Regions from separate parts of the Uliginosibacterium sangjuense genome, predicted to be linked through region 2. Evidence: riboswitches for the same ligand, from Rfam matches in the RefSeq annotation. Region 2 holds a riboswitch; the other holds the start of a gene.

Region 1 (4,794 bases), 680 kb from region 2:
ATACCCCCAAACCTACCTTCGATTCCGCAACTGGTGGTAGGCCGTGCGGGACTCGAACCTGCGACCAACGGATTAAAAGTCCGCTGCTCTACCAACTGAGCTAACGACCCGCCAGAAGCGAAGTCGCGCATTATAGAGAGCGACTTCGCGGGTTGTCAACGCGCGAGCGTGACTTCTTCCTTCAGGCCAGGCCCAGGCGCTGGACGAGGCTGGAGGTGAGTCCGGCCTGGTTCAGCGTGTAGAAATGCAGGCTGGGCGCGCCACCTGCGATCAGGCGCTCGCACAGGCTGGTGACGACGTCCAGGCCGAAGGCGCGCACGCTGTCGGCATCATCCCCGAAGCCTTCGAACTTGCGCCGCATCCACTGCGGGATCTCGGCGCCGCAGCTTTCCGAGAAGCGCGCCAGCTTGGTGTAGCTCGCAATTGGCATGATGCCGGGCACGACGGGCGTATCGATGCCTTCGCGGCGCAGGGCGTCGACGAAGTGGAAGTAGGCGTCGGCGTTGTAGAAGTACTGCGTGATGGCCGAGTTGGCACCCGCGCGTACCTTGGTCAGGAAGGCCTTGAAGTCGGCTTCGAAGCTGCGCGCCTGCGGGTGTACTTCGGGATAGGCGGCGACTTCGAGGAAGAATTCGTTGCCGCTTTCCTGGCGGATGAAGCTCACCAGTTCATTGGCATAACGGAATTCGCCCGGGTCGGCCATGCCGGAGGGCAGGTCGCCACGTAGCGCGACGATGCGTTTGACACCGATCTCGCGGAATTCCGCCAGGTGTTCGCGGATGCTGGCTTGGGTGGCGCCGATGCAGGACAGGTGCGGTGCGGCATCGAGGCCGGCAGCGCGCAGTTCACGCACGACTTGCAGGGTACGGTCGCGCGTCGAGCCGCCCGCGCCGTAGGTCACGGAGAAGAACTCTGGCTTGAGTGCGGCCAGTTGTTCGCGTACGCCACGCAGTTTCTCCATGCCCTCTGGTGTGGCCGGGGGAAAGAACTCGATGCTGAAGGGAATCTTCTTGCTCATATTCGGGAGAGGGTTCCAGTCGCAGGCCGACTGCCTGGGCAGTCGGCCTGATGTGGATCAGTAGCGGTAGTGGTCGGCCTTGTACGGGCCTTCCACCGGCACACCGATGTACTTGGCCTGTTCTTCGGTCAGCGTGGTGAGCTGCACGTTGAGCGTCTTGAGCTGCAGACGCGCCACCTTTTCATCGAGGTGCTTGGGCAACGTGTAGACGCCGACCGGGTAGTCCTTGGTCTTGGTGAACAGCTCGATCTGCGCAATGGTCTGGTTGGCGAAGGAGGAGGACATCACGTAGCTGGGGTGGCCGGTGGCACAGCCCAGGTTCACGAGACGACCCTTGGCCAGCAGGATGATGCGGCGGCCTGACGGGAAGATGACGTGATCGACCTGCGGCTTGATCTCTTCCCACTGGTACTTCTCAAGCGAGGCGACGTCGATCTCGTTGTCGAAGTGGCCGATGTTGCAGACGATGGCGTTGTTCTTCATCGCAGCCATGTGGTCGTGCGTGATGACGTGGAAGTTGCCGGTGGTGGTGACGAAGATGTCGGCCTTGTCAGCGGCATATTCCATGGTGACGACGCGGTAGCCTTCCATGGCGGCCTGCAGCGCGCAGATCGGGTCGATCTCGGTGACCCACACCTGGGCGGACAGGGCACGCAGGGCCTGTGCCGAGCCCTTGCCCACGTCGCCGTAGCCGGCCACGACGGCAATCTTGCCGGCGACCATCACGTCGGTGGCGCGCTTGATGCCGTCGACCAGCGATTCACGGCAGCCGTACAGGTTGTCGAACTTGGACTTGGTGACCGAGTCGTTCACGTTGATGGCGGGGAACTTGAGATCGCCGCGAGCATGCATCTGGTAAAGGCGATGCACGCCGGTGGTGGTCTCTTCGGTCACGCCACGGATCTTTTCCAGGCGCACCGAGTACCAGCTCGGGTCGGTGGCGAGCTTGGCCTTGATCGCGGCGAACAGGATGGTCTCTTCTTCCGAGCCCGGCTTGGCCAGCACGGAGATGTCTTTCTCGGCCTTGGCGCCCAGGTGCAGCAGCAGGGTGGCGTCACCACCGTCGTCGAGGATCATGTTCGAGTAGCCGCCGTCGGCCCACTCGAAGATGCGGTGCGTGTAGTCCCAGTACTCGACCAGGGTCTCGCCCTTCTTGGCGAACACCGGAATGCCGGCTGCCGCGATGGCGGCCGCGGCGTGGTCCTGCGTCGAGAAAATGTTGCACGAAGCCCAGCGCACGTCGGCACCGAGCGCCTTGAGCGTCTCGATCAGCACGGCCGTCTGGATGGTCATGTGCAGCGAGCCGGTGATGCGCGCGCCTTTAAGGGGCTGGGTCTTGGCGAATTCTTCGCGGATGGCCATCAGGCCGGGCATTTCGCCTTCCGCGATCTTGATCTCCTTGCGGCCCCAATCGGCCAGTTTGAGATCGGTGATGACGTAATCATTGAAGTCAGCCACAGCGTTCATGAGAACTCCTGAAGTGTGGCCGGCGGGGAGGGTGGCAGTGCTCACCGTCTTCCCGTGGCCGGCACGGTTGAACAGGTGAGCGCCGTTGAAACTGGGCCTGGGCGCCCACGGGGCAGCATCAGGTTCCGAGCCTGGGACCAGGGGATAGGTCTCGCAGCGCTCCTCGGAAGCGTTGGATTATAGACGATGATGCGGCGGGCGCTAAGCCCGCGCGGGGTAGGCCTGCAACCAGGCCAGGAGTTCAGCTTCGGGCATGGGCTTGGCGAACAGGTAGCCCTGGGCCTCGTGGCAGCCCAGTTCGCGCAGGGTGTGCCATTGCGCCTCGGTCTCGACGCCCTCGGCGATGACCTGGATGCCCAGGCGCTTGCCCAGCTCGATGACCATGTTGGCGATGCTGCCCTGGGGGCCGCCCTCGAACAGGTCGGCCACGAAGCTGCGGTCGATCTTCAGACGGTCGAAGGACAGGCGCTTCAACTGCGACAACGACGAGTAGCCGGTGCCGAAGTCGTCGATGGCCAGTTGCACGCCGAGCCGGCGCAGCTCCGTGAGGGCTTCGCCGAGCTGGGTGGCGTCTTCCATCGCCACCGACTCGGTGATCTCCAGTTCCAGGCGGTGCGGGTCGATGCCGGTCTCGCGCATGACCTGCTCGATCTCCTGCAGGAAGCGCTGGTGGCGGAACTGGATGGCCGACACGTTGACGGCGATGCGCAGCGCGTCGAAACCCTGCGCATGCAGGCGTGCCAGGGTGGCGCAGGCATTGCGCAGCACGAACTCGCCGATCTCGCGGATCAGGCCGGACTGTTCGGCTGCCGGGATGAAGCGGTCAGGCGGGATCAGGCGGCCTTCGGCGGTGCGCCAGCGTACCAGTGCCTCCATGCCGACCACGCGCGAGCTGGCCAGGTCGATCTGCGGCTGGAAGGCGACGAACAGCTCCTGGTGACTCAGGCCGTAGCGCAGCGCGTTGAGCATCTGCACCCGTTCCTGCGCCTGTGCGGCGAGGGACGGGGAGTACCAGGCGAAGTGGCCGCGATGGCGTGCCTTGGCCTGGCGCAGGGCCTGGCTGGCGGCTTCCAGCACGGCGGCACCATCGCCTGGCACGTCGTCCAGGCGGGCCAGGCCGCAGGTTACGGACACCATGCTCTCTTCGCCCTCGATCGAGAAGGGCGCGTGGAACAGGGCTTGCAGCGTGTCAGGCTGCACGCTGGTTTCCGGGCCCAGCACCGCAAACACATCGGAGGACACGCGGGAGATCACCCAGTCGGGCTGGGCACACAGGCTCAGGCGCTCGGTCACGGCGAGCAGCAGGTAGTTGCCGAAGATGGGGCCCAGGGCTTCGTTGGTGTCGCCGAAGTGGTCGATGTCGATCAGCGCCAGCGTCTGTGGCCCGAGGCCGGAGGACAGGCGCTGGCCGTCGATGGTCTCGCACAGGCTGCGCCGGTTGGGCAGGTTCAGCAGGCGGTCGAAGTAGGCGTAGCGATGCAGGCGGTCGAGCAGCGAACGGTTGTCCAGGCAGGCGAGCAGGGAGCCGATCAGCACGTCGTCCAGGCCCGGGGGCAGGGCGCGCGTGCTCTGGTCCGGAGCATGCTCGACGACGACCAGCAGGTTGAGCCCGGAGGCGCCCACGACATGCAGCACCAGACCCGCCGGGGTGTCGTGCAGGGCCGACCCCGCGTCGATCGCCAGCTCGATGCAGTGGCGTAACGCGGGCTCGTCCAGCGCGCTGAGCGGCTGGCCGCCGAGGTGGCCGAAGCGGCCTTCGGCCTGGCCGATCAGGGGTTCGCCAGTGCCCGTGTGCAGCAGGGCGGCAAAGCCGGCGGCCGGCAAGCCATGCAGTTCGGCGACCTGGCGCAGCGCGGTGCGCTCGAACTCGGCGGCCGAGCGGGTGCGCATGAGCAGGGTGCCGGCCTCGACGATGCGGCGCAGTGCACGTCGCGCGTGCTCGATGGCGCTGATCTGGTCGTAGGCGCGGATGGCCGAAGCCACACAGGTGTAGAGATGGTTGCGCGTCAGCTCCGACTTGGTGCGGTAGTCGTTGATGTCGTAGTCGCGGATCGCCTCGATTTCCGGCGCATAACCGGGCTGGCCGGTGTGCAGGATGATGCGGCAGTCGCTGCGCTTGAGGTCATCGCGGATGTAGCGCACCAGGGTCAGGCCGGAGTCCTCACGCTCCATGACCACGTCCAGCAGCACCACCGCGATGTCCGGCTGCTGCAGTTGCTCGTGCGCCTCGCGCACCGAGTGGGCATGCAGGAACTCGAGGCGGCCGTTGAGGATGCTGAGGTCGCGCAGGGCGAACACGACCGATTGAT
Region 2 (4,794 bases):
GCTGGCGCACCTTCTCGTAGTCGGCGGCGATCTCGGCGACGTAGGTGTGGCGTTGCTCCTTGGAGAGCAGGCTGGTGACCACGCCGACGGCGCGCGAGGCATCCGGCACGTAGACGACCGGGCCTGCGTAGTGCGGCGCGATCTTGATGGCGGTGTGCGCGCGGCTGGTCGTGGCGCCGCCGATCAGCAGCGGGATGGCGTCTTGCCCGGCGCCTTCACCGCCGAAACCCTGGCGCTGCATCTCGGAGGCGACGAAGGCCATCTCTTCAAGCGAGGGCGTGATGAGACCGGAGAGGCCGATGGCCTGCGCGCCATGCTCGCGCGCGGCGTTGAGGATCTTCTCGGTGGGCACCATCACGCCGAGGTCGATGACTTCGTAGCCGTTGCAGCCGAGTACGACGCCGACGATGTTCTTGCCGATGTCATGCACGTCGCCCTTCACGGTGGCCATGATGACCTTGCCCTTGGCGGCGGCACCGGTGCGCTTCTTCTCTTCCTCGATGTAAGGGATCAGATGGGCCACGGCCTGCTTCATGACGCGGGCGGACTTCACCACCTGCGGCAGGAACATCTTGCCCGCGCCGAAGAGGTCGCCCACCACGCCCATGCCATCCATCAGCGGGCCTTCGATCACGGCCAGCGGCGGTTTGCCTTCGGCGGCGAGTTTTGCCCTGACCTCTTCCGTGTCTTCGACCACGAATTGCGTGATGCCCTTGACCAGCGCATGCGACAGGCGCTGCTCGACCGGCCACTCGCGCCAGGCCAGGTCCTGCACCTGTTCCTTGGCCTGCCCTTTGACGGTCTGCGCGAACTCGACGAGGCGCTCGCCCGCTTCGGGATGACGATTGAGTACGACGTCCTCCACCTTGTCGCGCAGCTCGGGCGCGAGGTCGTCGTACACGCCGAGCTGGCCGGCGTTGACGATGCCCATGGTCAGCCCCGCCTTGATGGCGTGGTACAGGAAGACGGTGTGGATCGCTTCGCGCACGGGGTCGTTGCCGCGGAAGCTGAAGCTCACGTTCGACACGCCGCCGCTGGTCTTGGCGTAGGGCAGGTTCTGGTGAATCCAGCGTACCGCCTCGATGAAGTCGACGGCGTAGTTGTTGTGCTCTTCGATGCCGGTCGCGATGGCGAAGATGTTGGCGTCGAAGATGATGTCTTCGGGCGGGAAGCCGATCGTCATCAGCAGGTCGTAGGCGCGCTTGCAGATCTCGGTCTTGCGCGCGTAGGTGTCGGCCTGGCCCTTCTCGTCGAATGCCATGACGACCGCGGCTGCGCCGTAGCGCATGCAAAGCTTCGCGTGGTGCAGGAAAGCCTCTTCGCCTTCCTTCATCGAGATGGAGTTGACGATGCCCTTGCCCTGGATGCACTTGAGGCCGGCTTCGATGACCTCCCACTTGGAGGAGTCGATCATCACCGGCACGCGGGCGATGTCCGGCTCGGCGGCGATGAGCTTGAGGAAGCGCTCCATCGAGGCCTTGGAATCCAGCATGGCCTCGTCCATGTTGATGTCGATGACCTGCGCGCCGTTTTCCACCTGCTGACGGGCGACGGCCAGCGCGTCTTCAAAGCGGCCCTCGATGATCATCTTGGCGAAGGCGCGTGAGCCGGTGACGTTGTTGCGCTCGCCGACGTTCACGAACAGGCTGTCGCGGCCGATGCTGAAGGGCTCCAGGCCGGAGAGTTGCTGCTTCACTTCGAGCGCCGGGATGGCACGCGGCTTCAGGCCGGCGACGCTGTCGGCCACGGCCTTGATGTGCGCCGGCGTGGTGCCGCAGCAGCCGCCGACGATGTTGAGGAAGCCGGACTCGGCCCACTCGCGGATGTCGCCCGCGAGTTGCTCGGGCGTTTCGTCGTAGCCGGTGGGCGCCAGCGGGTTGGGTAAGCCGGCGTTGGGGTGGGCGGAGACGTAGGTGTTGCACACGCCGGAGAGCTCGGCCACGTACTGGCGCAGTTCCTTGGCGCCCAGCGCGCAGTTCAAGCCAAACGAGATGGGTTTGACGTGCTTGAGCGAATGCCAGAACGCGGTGGCGGTCTGGCCCGACAGCGTGCGGCCCGAGGCGTCGGTGATGGTGCCCGAGATCATGACGGGCAGCTTGCGGCCGATGTCATCAAACAGCTTCAGCACCGCGAACACGGCGGCCTTGGCATTGGCGGTGTCGAACACCGTCTCGATCAGTAGCAGATCGGCGCCACCTTCCATCAGGCCCTTGGCCGAGGCGTAGTAGTCGTCGACCAGCGCGTCGAATCTGATGTTGCGGAAGCCGGGGTCGTTCACGTCCGGCGAGATGGACAGCGTGCGCGAGGTCGGGCCCAGCACGCCGGCGCAGAAGCGCGGCTTGGCGGGATTCTTCGCGGTGTACTCGTCGCACAGCGTGCGAACCAGGCGCGCGCCTTCCACGTTCAGCTCGTAGGCGATGTCTTCGAGGCCGTACTCGGCCTGCGAGACGCGCGTGCCGTTGAAGGTGTTGGTCTCGATGATGTCGGCGCCGGCATCCAGGTAGGCGCGGTGCACTTCGGCGATGACGCTGGGCTTGGTCAGCACCAGCAGGTCGTTATTGCCCTTGAGGTCGCGCGGATGTGCGGCGAAGCGCTCGCCGCGGTAGTCCGCCTCGGTGAGCTTGTACTGCTGGATCATGGTGCCCATGCCGCCATCCAGGATCAGGATGCGGTCTTGCAGGAGGGCGGTGATTTCGGCGGTACGGTCGGCTTGCATGGGGCGTTCTCTTTCGTCGCGGACGTCTACAGCGTAGTCGGGCGGGAAAGGGGAGCCGTATGTGGGACCGGACTCACCCGCACCCCGCTGGGACTAAGCAGGAGGGTGAGCGCCGTTGAATCTGGCCCATGAATTCAGCCATGGGTTCCGAGCCTGGGACCACACGAACGGGGTCTCGCAGCGCTCCTCGGAGAGGGACGGATTATAGGCGGCTGCTCAATGCTTGAACAGCCGCCGGCCGCGTCACAGACCCATGCGGTATTCGCGCGGATCGACCATGCTGCGGCTGGTGCGGGCCACCTTGCCGTCCTTGAAATGCACGTTGAAGCGGATGATGTAGCCGGAGCCGCCGCCGTCCACGGTCCAGTCCCACACGTCTTCGTTCATGCGGTCGAAGTACATGCGGCTGCGCTCGCGGCCGAGGATGCGGCTGACCTGCTCCTGCGTCATGCCGTTCTGGATGCGCGCGAGGCCGGCGGATTCAAGGGTGTTCTCACGCGACACCACCTTGTCGTTGCGGTCCAGCTTGATCATGTAGCAGGCCTGGCCGTAGGGCTGGTAGGAGTATTCCAGCGTCTTGCCGCCGTCCGCGTCGTCCCAGATGCGGGTGGGCTTGCCGTAGATGGTCATGACCTCGGCGCCGGTCGTCTGGCCGGGTACGGCACGGCGGAAGTTGTCCATGTTGGCGCAGGCCGAGAGGGCCAGCAGGGTGAAGGCAAGGCAGAGCTGGGCAAGCTTTTTCATGCGGCGATCTCCTGAGGGACTGCAGGAACCACGGCGGGAGTGGGCGCCGTGTAGACAGCGCCGAAGCGGAAATTATTCCCCTCAGTATTCCCCTCAGCCGCCACTTTGCAAGGGCATGCTGGAAGTTTCGGCGACCTTGCCGTCGGCGTCGAAATGCACGTGGAAGCGCATCTCCTGGCCGCCGACATGGAAGGGCCAGTCCCACACCACCTGTTGCTTGAGCGCGTAGGCCTGCTTGCTGATCGGGCGGCCCAGTAGTTGCTGCACTTCGTCCTGCGTCATGCCGCGCGCCACGCGCTGGAAGTTCTCGGGCGTCACGAGCTGGCGCCACTCGCCGACCACGCCGTTCGCATCCAGCGTGGCGGCCCAGGTCTCCTGCCCGTTGGGCAGGCTGGTGAACTGGATGACGCGCTGCCCCGCCGCGTTGCGCCATTCATAGTCGGGCTGTCCGAGCTGGCGCTGCAGCTCGGCTTCGGTCGAGCGCCCCGGCTCGATGGCGCCGGGGTTCCACTGCGTGCAGGCGGCCAGCAGGCTGCTGAGGAAGCCGATCATGAGTGCCCGCCGCCCGCGCTGCATGCCGCGCAGGCGCTCAGTTCACGCTCTGGAAGTACAGCGTGCGCACTTCGGTGTGATGCACCACGCCGTTCTGGATGTAGACGTCGAAGCGGCGTTGCTGGTCGGAGGATAGGCCTTCCATGTTCCAGCTCAGCACTTCGTAGGGGTGGGCGGTCAGCAGGCGCTCGATCGGATCGCACAGGCGCTCGAACAGGGCCTGGCGGCTCATGCCCTTGACGATCTTGTCGCGGCCGGCCTGGGACAAGGTGTCTTCCACGCTCGCCAGCTTGCCGTCCTTGTCTTGCGTGACGAGGAAGCACTGGGTGCCGCCGGGCTGGGTCGAGTAGACCAGTTGGCGCGTGCCATCAGCCTTGCTGACGACGCGCTGCGGCTCGCCGGCGAAGCTGCGCAGGGCGGCGTCCGAGGTGCCTACGGGCTGTGCGGGCAGGCGGTAGACGTTGGACGCAGTGGAAGCACAACCGGCGAATGCGAGGGCCAGCGCGAGGGGGAGCAGCGAGCGGATCATGTGATGACTCCGGATTGGAAAGGCGCACAGTATAGGCCCCCTGTGCGCCCCGCTGTCACTCAGGCGCGCAGGCGCGAGAGCGTCTGCCGCACCTCCAGCGCCATGCTCTCCCCTTGCTTGAGCACGCGCAGGCCTGGCATGCCCGGGCGGTTGATGGCGTCGGTGATGTGGGTGATCGGCTCGAAGCAGAAGAAAGGCTGGTTTTCGGGGCGGAACAGGATGGACAGCTCCAGCCCGGCCGGCTCGGTGGTCT

What was found. Region 2 has a riboswitch for S-adenosylhomocysteine ahead of metH (methionine synthase). Riboswitches for the same ligand answer to the same signal wherever they lie in the genome.
Region 1: another riboswitch for S-adenosylhomocysteine. It lies ahead of ahcY (adenosylhomocysteinase); the one in region 2 lies ahead of metH (methionine synthase).

What each region holds. Positions count from the first base shown of each region.
Region 1 covers NZ_CP101132.1:938,663-943,456, forward strand. The annotation lists tRNA gene NMB43_RS04270 (tRNA-Lys) at 1-8, opposite strand, end outside; tRNA gene NMB43_RS04275 (tRNA-Lys) at 35-110, opposite strand; gene metF (methylenetetrahydrofolate reductase [NAD(P)H]) at 182-1,018, opposite strand; gene ahcY (adenosylhomocysteinase) at 1,076-2,485, opposite strand; S-adenosyl-L-homocysteine riboswitch at 2,556-2,656, opposite strand; gene NMB43_RS04290 (EAL domain-containing response regulator) at 2,687-4,794, opposite strand, start outside.
Region 2 covers NZ_CP101132.1:259,824-264,617, forward strand. The annotation lists gene metH (methionine synthase) at 1-2,716, opposite strand, end outside; S-adenosyl-L-homocysteine riboswitch at 2,817-2,911, opposite strand; gene bamE (outer membrane protein assembly factor BamE domain-containing protein) at 2,960-3,460, opposite strand; gene bamE (outer membrane protein assembly factor BamE domain-containing protein) at 3,554-4,012, opposite strand; gene NMB43_RS01235 (hypothetical protein) at 4,050-4,541, opposite strand; gene NMB43_RS01240 (aldose 1-epimerase) at 4,601-4,794, opposite strand, start outside.